2 regions of the Sphingomonas sp. NFX23 genome follow, and region 1 is predicted to be linked to the other one. Evidence: riboswitches for the same ligand, from Rfam matches in the RefSeq annotation. Region 1 holds a riboswitch; the other holds the start of a gene.
What was found. Region 1 has a riboswitch for cobalamin ahead of cobW (cobalamin biosynthesis protein CobW). Riboswitches for the same ligand answer to the same signal wherever they lie in the genome.
Positions count from the first base shown of each region.

Region 2: linked by a shared signal. The riboswitch ahead of J4O76_RS10370 (TonB-dependent receptor plug domain-containing protein) and the one ahead of cobW (cobalamin biosynthesis protein CobW) in region 1 are both predicted to bind cobalamin.

Region 1 covers NZ_JAGEKH010000004.1:346,958-352,670, forward strand. Annotated here, with positions in the region: gene cobN (cobaltochelatase subunit CobN) at 1-2,994, opposite strand, end outside; gene cobW (cobalamin biosynthesis protein CobW) at 3,003-4,040, opposite strand; cobalamin riboswitch at 4,142-4,352, opposite strand; gene J4O76_RS12560 (HoxN/HupN/NixA family nickel/cobalt transporter) at 4,586-5,635, opposite strand.
Region 2 covers NZ_JAGEKH010000003.1:599,372-605,084, reverse strand. Annotated here, with positions in the region: gene J4O76_RS10375 (TonB-dependent receptor) at 1-1,941, shown strand, start outside; cobalamin riboswitch at 2,357-2,572, shown strand; gene J4O76_RS10370 (TonB-dependent receptor plug domain-containing protein) at 2,690-4,588, shown strand; gene J4O76_RS10365 (ABC transporter substrate-binding protein) at 4,585-5,385, shown strand; gene J4O76_RS10360 (FecCD family ABC transporter permease) at 5,564-5,713, shown strand, end outside.

The sequences.
Region 1 (5,713 bases):
GCGGAAGCCGTGGCGCATCATGCCGTCGACCCAGGCCGGATTTGCCGCGCGGGCGTGGACGACGCGGGCGATCTCCTCGTTTAGCGGGCGGGCCTTGGCCTTGTTCGGATCGCGTGCGTCGAGATGGTAGAGCGTGGCGCCGCCCCCTGCGACCGATTGCGCGGCGGCAAAGCCGGCTTCGTGTGCGGCGTAATCCGCGGCGAGGAGAAGGTCGGTTTCGGGGAGGTCCTGGACGTGGACGAAGGCGTCGGCGGCGGCGACGCGGTCGCGGATGCCGGCGGGGTCGAACGTGTCCTGGCCCCCTTCCACATCGGCGTCGAGCGCGTGGCTGGAGGCGGAGAGCCACGCTTGGCCGGCGGTCAGGCGCGCTTCCGGCGTGTAGGTCTCGGCGGCATCGCCCATGCTCAGGCCGTAGCGGCCGGGTTCGGGGCCGTAGACGCGCGCGGTGACTGGCTTGCCGACGAACGGGTTCCAATCGGCCGGTTCGTCGCGTGCGCCTAAGGCTCGAACCGTCTGGCCGAACATCGTGCAGAGCGTCGGGAAGGCGTCGCGGAACAGGCCGGATACGCGCAGGGTGACGTCGATGCGGGGCCGGTCGAAGTTGGCGAGCGGGAGGATCTCGACGCCCGTCACGCGGTCGGATTGCATGTCCCATACCGGTTCCGCGCCGAGCAGGTGGAGTGCCATCGCGAACTCCTCGCCCGCGGTGCGCATCGTCGCCGAGGCCCAGAGGTCGACGACGAGGTTGCGCGGGTAGTCGCCGTGGTCCTGCAAATGGCGTCGGACGAGTTCGTCGGCGAGCTTCACGCCTTGGGTATGGGCAGCGCGAGACGGGACCGCGCGCGGGTCGGTCGTGTAGAGGTTGCGGCCGGTCGGGAGGACGTCGGCGCGGCCTCGCCACGGCGAGCCGGACGGGCCGGACGCGACGCGCTTGCCATGGAGCGCCGACAGGAGACCGGCGCGTTCGGCATCGCCTTGCTCGCCGCGGCCGTAGATGTGGAGGCCGTCGCCAAATTGGCTTTCCTTCACGTCGCAGACGAACGTGTCGATGCGGGTGATCGCTTCGGCTTGGGACTGTGCGTCGTCAAGGCCCAGCGTCGCGGCGAGGCCGGTGGCGGTGGCTTCGTCGCGGATGTCCCGTTGCAGGCGGTCGCGGCGGGCTGGATCGAGTCCGTCGGCGTTGGAGAATTCGTCAAGCAGCGCTTCGAGGCGACCAAGGCCGGCGCCGGTGCGCGTGCGTTCGAGCGGCGGCGGGACGTGGCCGAGCGTGACCGCGCCAATGCGACGCTTGGCTTGGGCCGCTTCGCCGGGATCGTTGACGATGAACGGGTAGATGACGGGCATTGCACCGGTCAGCGCCTCGGGCCAGCAGGCGTCGGACAGCGCGACCGACTTGCCGGGGAGCCATTCGAGCGTGCCATGCGCCCCGACATGCACCAGCGCATCGGTGCCTCGTGCGTGAAGCCAGAGGTAGAAGGCGACATAGGCATGGCAGGGGCAGCGCGAGAGGTCGTGATATTCCTCCGCGCGTTGCTCTGTGCGGCCGCGTTCGGGTTGGAGGGCGACGAGCGCCCCGCCCCGGTCGATCGCTGTGAAGGCGAAGTCTTCGGTGGGTTCGCCCCAGGTTTCATGGAGGTCGTCGCGGAGCGCTTCGGGGAGATGCGCGAGGGCTTTGCGGTACTGCGCGAGCGGCCAGTGGATGCGTGAGGTAGCGAGATCAGTTGCGTCGGGCGTGATCGCGTAGCCGGCCTCGGTGAGGTCTTCGAGGATCGCTTGCGTGGAGGCGAGTGCGTCGAGGCCGACGGCGTGCGCCATCTGGTATGCCTTGCCGGGGTAGGTCGAGAGGATGATCGCGATGCGGTGGTCGGCGACGGGTTTGCTGGCGAGGTTTGTCCACGCTTCGATGCGCGCGGCGATGGCGGCGATTCGTGCTGGGTCGGCGCGGTGTTCGCGGCGGGTGTATTCCAGGTCGCCGTCTCGCGCGGCGGCTTCCTTGAAGCTGGCGACGCCGGCGAAGAGGCGGCCGTCCACCTCGGGGAGGACGACGTGCATCGCCAGGTCGGCGGGCGACAGGCCTCGGGTGGCGCCGGCCCAGGCGGCGCGGTCGGAGGTGGCTAGCGCGATCTGGAATACTGGGACGTCCGCGCCGTCGAGAGGCGTGGCGTCGGTGGCGCCTCGTGCGGAGAAGGCCGTGGCGTTGACGATCGCCGCCGGCGTGAGCGCCGTGACCCAGCGGCTCAGCCAGCCGGCTGCGTCGGGAGCTTTCAGCGAGGGTGCGAAGAGGCCGATGACGTCGAACCCTCGCGCGGTTAGCTCAGCGTGAAGCGCTTCGATCGGGTGAAGGTCGGCGGCGGTCAGGTACGAGCGGTAGAAGACGATCAGGATGCGGGGGCGTGTCGCGTTCAAATCGAACGCGGCCGGACAGGTAACGCCGTCGTGCGGTTGCCAGCCGCCAACGTCCGCGATCGCGCGGACGCCGGTGACGGGGCCAGCGTAGCAGCCTGATGCGAGCGCGAACTGAGCTAAGGCAGCCTGCGCTGCGACTGCGCCGCCGGTGTCGCAGAGATGGGCCAGGCGGCGGAGCGTCGAGAGCGGGATCGTCGATGCGGCGTCGAGGCGTGTGTCGATGCGGCCGTCTGCGGCGAGGACGGCTAGCGCGATGCCGTTCTCGCGCGCGAGGTTTTCGACCTGTTGCAGGCCGTAACTCCAGTAGGAGCGCCCGCCGATCAGCCGGATCAGGATGCCCTTCGCGCCCGCCAACGTCTGTTCGATGTAGGTGTCGACCGAGAGCGGGTGCTGGAGCGCGGTCAGGTTCGCGAGGCGTAGCGAGGGCAATCGGCTACCGGCCGCATCCGCACGTTTCCAGCCCGCGGCGAACGCGCCGAGGTCACCGTCGGAGAAGGACAGGACGACGAGGTCCGCGGGGGATTGGGCGAGGTCCTGCGGGACCGCGCTTTCCTCCAGCCCGTGGGTCTCGCGGAAGACGACGTGCATCGTGCGCCTCAGCCGTCCAGCGCGGCCTTGATGCGGGCCTCGTCGATCCGGTCGTGCTCGGCGATGACCACCAATTGCGTGCGGCGCGGTTCGCCGGCGCGCCATGGGCGATCGTACTGCGTACGGACGCGCGCGCCGACCGCCTGGACGAGCAGGCGCATCGGCTTGCCGGTGACGGCGGCGTACCCCTTTACGCGGAGGATGTCGGCGCTGCGGGCGAGCGCCTCGATCTTCGCGGTCAGGTCGGCGGGGTCGGCGATCTCGCCAAGCTCGACGACGACGCTGTCGAAATCGTCATGCTCGTGATCGTCCTCGCCGTCGTGATGCGACGGGCGGCTGGCGATATCGTCCTCGGCGGCGGCGTTAAGGCCCAGGATCACGCGCGGATCGATGATACCGTCGGTCAGGTCGATCACCGGGAGCGGCCGTGCGGATTCGGCGGCGATCACCGCGCGTGCCTTGGCGACGCCTTTGGGGCCGGCGAGATCGACCTTGGTCAGCAGCACGATATCGGCGCAGGCGAGCTGGTCCTCGAATACCTCAGACAAGGGCGTCTCGTGATCGACGCTGGGGTCGGCGGCGCGTTGGGCGTCGAGCGCAGCGACATCTGGCGCGAAGCGACCGGCGGCGACTGCTTCGGCATCGGCGAGCGCGATGACGCCGTCGACGGTGATGCGCGAGCGGATCGCTGGCCAGTCGAACGCCTTGAGCAGCGGCTTGGGCAGCGCGAGGCCGGAGGTCTCGATCAGGATGTGATCGGGGCGCGGGTCGAGCGCGAGGAGCGCCTCCACGGTCGGGATGAAATCATCCGCCACCGTGCAGCAGATGCAGCCGTTCGCCAGCTCGATCACGTTCTCCGCCGGGCAATCGGGGATCGCACAGCCCTTGAGGATGTCGCCGTCGATACCGAGCGTGCCGAATTCGTTGACGACGACGGCGAGACGGCGGCCGTTCGCGTTGCGGATCAGGTGGCTGATGAGCGTGGTCTTGCCGGCTCCGAGAAAGCCGGTGACGATGGTGACGGGGACCTTTGAAAGATCGGGCATTGGTATTCTCCTGCGAGCACACGCACGCACGACCATAGGGCCGCACGCGTTCGTCGCTCAGACGGAGTACCGTGCCGCGACCATCCCCTGGATCGTAGCAAGAGCGACCATATGCGCTGGCAGGTCTCCTGGCTCGCGGGTCGAGGCTCGACGTACGCCTTCCCAGGTTTCCCCAGTGGCTGCCCTTCTCGTGAAGGGCGTGTGCGTCTCGCTCACCGCTTACAGTTGCAGGGACAGCCGCGGCATTGGGAGGAACTCCCGCACCGCATTCCCATTCAAGCCCCGAAGGGCACCGGCGCGATCTGTGAGGTTCGGTGAAACCGAGCCTCGGGGGTGGGTTAGAGCAGTTTGGCGGGACTGCCAATTCGCATATCGGTAGTTTTCGATGCTCCCCCGCGAGGGGGAGGTGGCTGGCACTTGCCAGACGGAGGGGGAGGACACGGAACAAACGTGATCGTCGTCCTCCCCCTCCGTCGCTTCGCGCCACCTCCCCCTGGCGGGGGAGGATCGAGAGCGCGTCGAGCTTGGGGAACAGAGGAGCTAGCTTATCCGTGCACGACTTCGATCTCGTCGAAGCGTTTCCAGCGGTAGATTGCGAAGCTCAGCACCCAGCAGAGCACGAACAGGCCGATGATCGCAAAGCCGAGGCCATTGAAGTTCTCGCCGAGTGCCGTTGCAACGTCCCATATGCCGCCGGTGAAGCCGAGCTTCGATCCGAGCAGCGCGAGCGTCTCGATCCCGCCGATTGCGATCGCGACGATCGCGGAGATCAAGGTGATGGTTATGTTGTAGTAGAGCTTACGGATCGGCTTCACGAACGCCCATTCATAGGCACCAAGCATAACGACGCCGTCCGCGGTGTCGACCAGCGCCATGCCGGTCGCGAACAGCACGGGGAGGACTAGGACGACACCGATCGAGAGACCGTCGGCGGCCTGGCTCGCTGAGAGGCCAAGGATCGCGACCTCCGTCGCCGTGTCGAAACCGAGTCCGAACAGGAAGCCGAGCGGCGCCATGTGCCAGCTCCGCGTGACCAGCCGGAACATCGGGCGGAACAGACGTGCGAGCAGGCCGCGGTTGCCGAGGAGGAGGTCGAGGTCCTCCTCGACATAGGTGCCGCCGCCGCGGACATGGCCGAAGGTGCGCCAGACCGAGCGGAGGATGATCAGGTTCATCGCGGCGATCGTGAACAGGAACACAGCGGAGATGACGGTCGCGACCACCCCGCCTACCTGCTTGAATGCCTCGAACTGCGACAGCGCATTGGCGGTCAGTGCGATCGCGACCGCCGCGATGAGCACGATCCCCGAATGGCCGATCGCGAACCAGAAGCCGACCGCGATCGGGCGCTGGCCGTCCTGCATCAGCTTGCGCGTCACATTGTCGATCGCCGCAATGTGGTCTGCGTCGACCGCGTGGCGCAGGCCGAGGCCCCAGGCGAGCAGCGCCGTGCCCAGCATCAGCGGTTGCGCGTGGAACAGCGAGAACGCCCAGCACCACGCGGCGATGTTGGCCGCGACCAGGCCTGCGAACATCCAACCGATGCGCTTTCGGGTCGAAACCCGCGTCGGTCGTTCCATCGTCAAAGTCGTCATGCACAAACCCCGCAGCGTCCGACGAGGACCGGGGCCTGCCGAAAACGGCCGGGCCATGCGACGACCGGACGCCATGAG
Region 2 (5,713 bases), on a different contig from region 1:
GCCGATGCGCCCGGCGATCGTGCGTACGACGTCGTCACTATCGATCGTGCGCGGATCCAGGCGAATGCGAGCAATCGGCTGGAGAGCGTGCTGGCCGACGTCGCGGGGCTCCAGCAGTTTCGTCGGTCGGACTCGCGCAGCGCCAACCCGACCAGCCAGGGGATTTCGCTGCGCGGGATCGGCGGCAATGCCTCCAGTCGCGCGCTGCTGATCTTCGACGGCGTGCCGCAGGCGGATCCGTTCGGCGGCTGGGTCGCGTTTCCGGCGTATGCGACGGGGCGGCTCGGGCGCATTCGCGTGACGCGCGGCGGCGGGAGCGGGTATCAGGGGCCGGGGGCGTTGGCGGGGACGGTCGAGCTCGAGAGCGCGACGCCGGACCAGGCGGCGCCTTTCCAGGGCAGTGTCGCGTATGGCAGCCGGGATTCGGTCGATGCACAGGGCTCTGCGGCACTGGTGCACGGGTCTGGGTTTGCGACCTTGTCCGGAGCCTATGCGCGCGGGGACGGCTTCACGCCGACCGTCGAGGAAAGCCGGGGAATCGTCGATCGCGCCGCGCCGTACGAGCAGGCGTCGGGCGCGCTGCGGACCGTCGTCGGGATCGGCTCGAAGACCGAATTGCAGATGAATGCGAGCGCGTTCACCGATCGGCGCGACCGGGGGAGCGACTTTACCGACAACAAGAGCGAAGGCGCGGACGCGAGCGTCCGGCTCATCGGGCGCGGGCGCTGGGGGTATTCGGCGCTGGCGTATCTGCAAACGCGCGCGTTCGCGAGCAGCTTCAACAGCATCAACGCCGCGCGGACGACCGCGATCCAGTCGCTGAACCAGTATAATACGCCCGCCACCGGGCTTGGCGGACGGATCGAGATCGCTCCGCCGCTGGGCGAGAGCATCACGCTGCGTCTGGGCGCGGATGTTCGCGATGTCAGCGGCAAGACGCAGGAGCTGTATACGTTCGTCAACACCGTGCCGACGCGGCGGCGCGAGGCCGGCGGGAGCACGACGACAACCGGCGTGTTTGCCGATGGGAGCTTGGTTGCTGGCGACTTCACGTTCAGTCTTGGCGGCCGGGTTGACTGGTGGTCGATCGACGGCGGCTATCTGTCCGAACGGCCGCTGGCCGGCGGCGCGGCGTTGACCAATCTTCGATATGCGGACCGCGATGGCAGCGAGACGACCGGCCGGGCGGGCGTAGCGTATCAGCCGGTGGAGGCGATCACGCTGCGCGCGGCCGGGTATCGCGGGTGGCGGCTGCCGACGCTCAACGAGCTGTATCGGCCGTTTCGCGTCGGCAACGATGCGACCGCGGCGAATGCGCTGTTGTCGCCGGAGCGGCTGACCGGGGTCGAGGGCGGGGTGACGCTGACGCCTGCGCCGGGCGTGAGCATCGCCGCGACGTATTTCTACAACCGGCTGAAGGATGCGGTGGCGAACGTCACGACGACCACGCCGACGCAGGTGTTGCCGGGGGTGACGACCTACCGCGTTCGCCAGAACCTCGACGCGATCCGCGCGCATGGGTTCGAGTTGAATGCGGCGTATCGGCCGGGTCCGTTTGGTGTTCAGGCGTCGTGGTCGCACACGAACTCAAAGGTCGAGGGATCGGGGATCACGGCTGCGCTGGACGGCGTGCGACCGGCGCAGACCCCTCGCGACCAGGTTTCTGGGACGGTCGACTGGCGACGCGACGCGGCGACGCTGTCACTGACGGTGCGGCATATCGGCCAGCAGTTCGACGACGACCAGAATACGCGCGTGCTTGGGGCTGCGACGACGCTCGATGCGTATGCAGCGTTGCCGATCCTGCGGTCGCTGGTTGCCGAGTTTCGGGCCGAGAATTTCCTCAACGAGCGGGTCGAGGCAGGGGTCAGCGGCGCGAACATCGTCGAGCGCGCCACCCCGCGGACGATCTGGGTCGGGCTGCGCTACGGCGGGCGGTGATATTCTTTCTGCTAAGGAAAACGAAGACATCATGTTTCCCCGCGAAGGCGGGGACCCAGACTGGACTCCCGCCTTCGCGGGAGAACAACGGAGGGAAAGCGACGTCCCGACTAACACGCCACCACCCCGGCGGAGGCCGGGGCCCAGTTGGCAAGGTCGCAGTAACGACGGACCGCGCTTAGTTAGTGACATTCCCCAACTGGGCCCCGGCCTCCGCCGGGGTGGTGCGGTGGACGGTGAGGGAGCTTACGATCCTCCCCCGCAAGGGGGAGGTGGCACCGAAGGTGACGGAGGGGGAGGCATGCGATCACCCCCGTTTCCGTGTCCGCCCCCTCCGTCTGGCAAGCGCCAGCCACCTCCCCCTGGCGGGGGAGGATCAGCAGGCCCCGCGTTGACCCGTGCCTGGCGCACGACTAATGCCGCGTACGTGAAGGGTTCCCCGCAACGGGATCAAAAGGGAAGTCGGTGCGCGGGCCGGGTCGTCACGATCCAAATCCGCAAGACCGGCGCTGTACCCGCAACTGTGACCGGATAGCGGCCACCCCGATATGCCACTGGGTCTCGGCCTGGGAAGGTGGGGTGGGCGCGGCGACCCGGAAGCCAGGAGACCTGCCTGTCACGGTCGATCCACTGCGCGGGCGGGTGTCCGGCGCGGACGAGTGCTCCGGTCCAGCCGGGTTTCCTCGAGCGAGAGACGTCTGGCCGCCCGGCGAATGGTCGCTGGCGGTTCTGGTTAGGACGCAGCCGAATGACGAAATTCTTCCTTCTCCTGAGTGCCGCGGCGATCGCATCGCCCGCCTATTCTCAGACCATATCCAACCCAGACGCCCCCGAAATCGTCGTCACCGCGACCCGCGCTGCGCAACCGCTGAGCGAGATCGGCCAGGCCGTGACCGTGATCGACCGCGCCGAGATCGAGCGCCGCCAGACCACCATCGTCTCCGACCTGCTCGCGACCACGCCTGGCGTCACCGTCACGCGTAACGGCACGGTCGGCGCGCTGACCAGCGTCCGCATCCGCGGTGCCGAGGCGGATCAGACGCTCGTCGTGATCGACGGCGTGCGCGTCAACGATCCCTCGTCGACCGGCGGCGGCTTCAACTTCGGCAACCTCCTGTCGAGTTCGGTCGAGCGGATCGAAATATTGCGCGGTCCTAACTCGGTGCCATGGGGCAGCCAGGCGATCGGCGGCGTCGTCAACATCATCACCGCCGCACCGACCGAAGGCGTCCAGGCGCGCGCCAACGCCGAATATGGCTATGCCGACAGCGTGTTCGCGAGCGCGGGCGTGTCGGGCAAGTCGGGTCAGGTGTCCGGATCGCTGACCGGCGGATATCTGCGCACCGACGGCATCTCGTCGGCGGCCAGCGGCACCGAGCGCGACGGCTATCGCCAATATGGCGCAACCGGGCGGGTCGGCGTCGAGTTCGCGCCGGGCATCGGCCTCGACCTGCGCGGCTATTTCGCCGACAGTCGCGTCGCGATCGACGGCTTCCCGGCCCCTGATTACGTGCTCGTCGACACCGCCGAATATTCGAAGACGCGCGAAGCCTATGGTTACGCGGGGCTACATGCGAACTTCGCCGACGGTCGGTTCAACAACCGCGTGGCCTTCACGATCGCCGACATCAACCGCGACAATTACGACCCGAGCTTCGGCAGCGATCCGTCGTTCATCGGTCGCGGCCGCAGCGAACGCTACGAGTATCAGGGCGACTTCCGCCCCCTCGACCAAGTGCGCGTCGTCGCAGGCGTCGAGCGCGAGAACAGCCGCTTCAACGACGGCTTCACCTTCGCGGATACCGGCATCACCAGCGTCTACGGCCAGCTGATCGTCAAGCCGCTCGACGTCCTCACGATCACCGGCGGCGTCCGTAACGACGACCACGACGATTTCGGCAGCCACACGACGTTCGGCGCGAACGCCGCGCTGGCGTTGCGGACCGGAACCACCGTCCGCGCGAGCTATGGCGAAGGCTTCAAGGCGCCGACCTTGTACCAGCTCTTCTCCGACTACGGGAATCGCGGCCTCGATCCGGAGACCGCGCGCAACTTCGACGTCGGTGTCGAACAGGCGTTCCTCGACAACCGCGCGCGCGTCGCGGTGACCTATTTCAACCGGCGTACGCGCAACCAGATCGACTTCCGCGACTGCAGTCCGGCGGAGCAGACGACCGCCGGTTCGATCTGCGTCGACCGCCCGTTCGGCGTCTACGACAATATCGCCCGCGCCGAGGCGGACGGCGTCGAGTTCACCTTGGCGCTGCGCCCGGTCGACGCGCTGACGCTGACCGCGAACTACAGCTATATCGACACCGAGAACCGCTCGATCGGCAGCGATTTCGGCAACGATCTCGCGCGCCGTCCCAAGCAGACCGCGAGCGTCGACGCCGATTACCGGTTCGCGTTCGGGCTGTCGGTCGGCGGCACCGTGACGATGGTCGGCGACAGCTTCGACGACGCCGCCAACACCGTGCGACTCGACGGCTATGCGCTGGCGGGCGTCCGCGTGGAAATGCCGATCACCGACCAGATTGCACTGTACGGCCGCGTCGATAACCTCACCGACTCGCGGTACGAGACGGTCGCGGGCTACGGCAATTACGGTCGCGCGGCGTATGGCGGCGTACGGTTGCGGCTGAAGTGAGGCGCGGGGCGATCCTCCTCGCGCTCCTGCTCGGGGGCTGCGCGCAATCCCCCGGAGCGGGCGGTGGCGGGGGGATCGTCTCGACCAATCCGTGCGTGGATTCGGTGCTGGTCCGGATCCTGCCGCCCGCGCGGATCGCCGGGATCAGCCACTATTCGCAAGATCCGTCCGCGACATCGATCCCGCTCGCCGTCGCGCGCCGGTTTCGCGGCATCGCGGGGACCGCCGAGGAGGTGATCGCGCTCCACCCCGATCTCGTCATCGCCAGCACCTACACGCCGCCCGCGACTCAGGCGGCGTACGCGCGGGCCGGTCTGAAGACGCTGCTCGTCGGCATTCCCGACTCGATCGCGGAGAGCCAGGCGCAGGTCACGCAGATCGCCGATGCTGCCGGAGCGCCGATGGGCGGCGCGCGGATCAATGCCGAGATCGACCGCGCGGTGGCCCGCTGGAGCCACAAGGATGGACGGTCGCCGAGCGCGTTGCTCTATATCAGCGGCGATCTCGCGACGGGGGGGAGCACGTTGCTGAACGACATGATGACGCGCGTCGGCTTCCGAAACGCCGCCGCGAGCTACGGCTTGACGCATACCGGCACGCTGTCAGCCGAGACGATCGTGACGCAGCCCCCCGCCGTCGTGATCGCTTCCGAACGCGAAAGCCGCGGCACCGCGCTGCGCCACCGCCTGCTGCCGAACACGCCGCAAGCCGTCTTCCCGCGCGTCCTGATCAATTGCGGCGGGCCTACCATCCCGCCTGCGCTCGAACGCCTCGCCGCGATCCGGGCGGGGCTGTGATGCGAGCGCTTAGAATCGCGAACGGCTCACCGCCCGTGCTCCTCCCCGGCGGAGGCCGGGGCCCAATTGGGATGACCGAAGTAATGACCTGCCGCGCGCTGTCACGACTGTCCCCCAATTGGGCCCCGGCCTTCGCCGGGGTGGTGGCGGTGGTCGGTACGGGCGAAGAGGCGCTCTGATGACCCGCACGCTGAAACTTGCCGTATTGGCCGTCCTGGTCGTCCTCCTGTTCAGCCTGTCGCTCGGCTGCGGCAAGGTCTGGGTGCCGCTAGACGCGTGGTTCTCGAGCGACCCGCGCTGGTGGATCATCCTCGAACTCCGCCTGCCG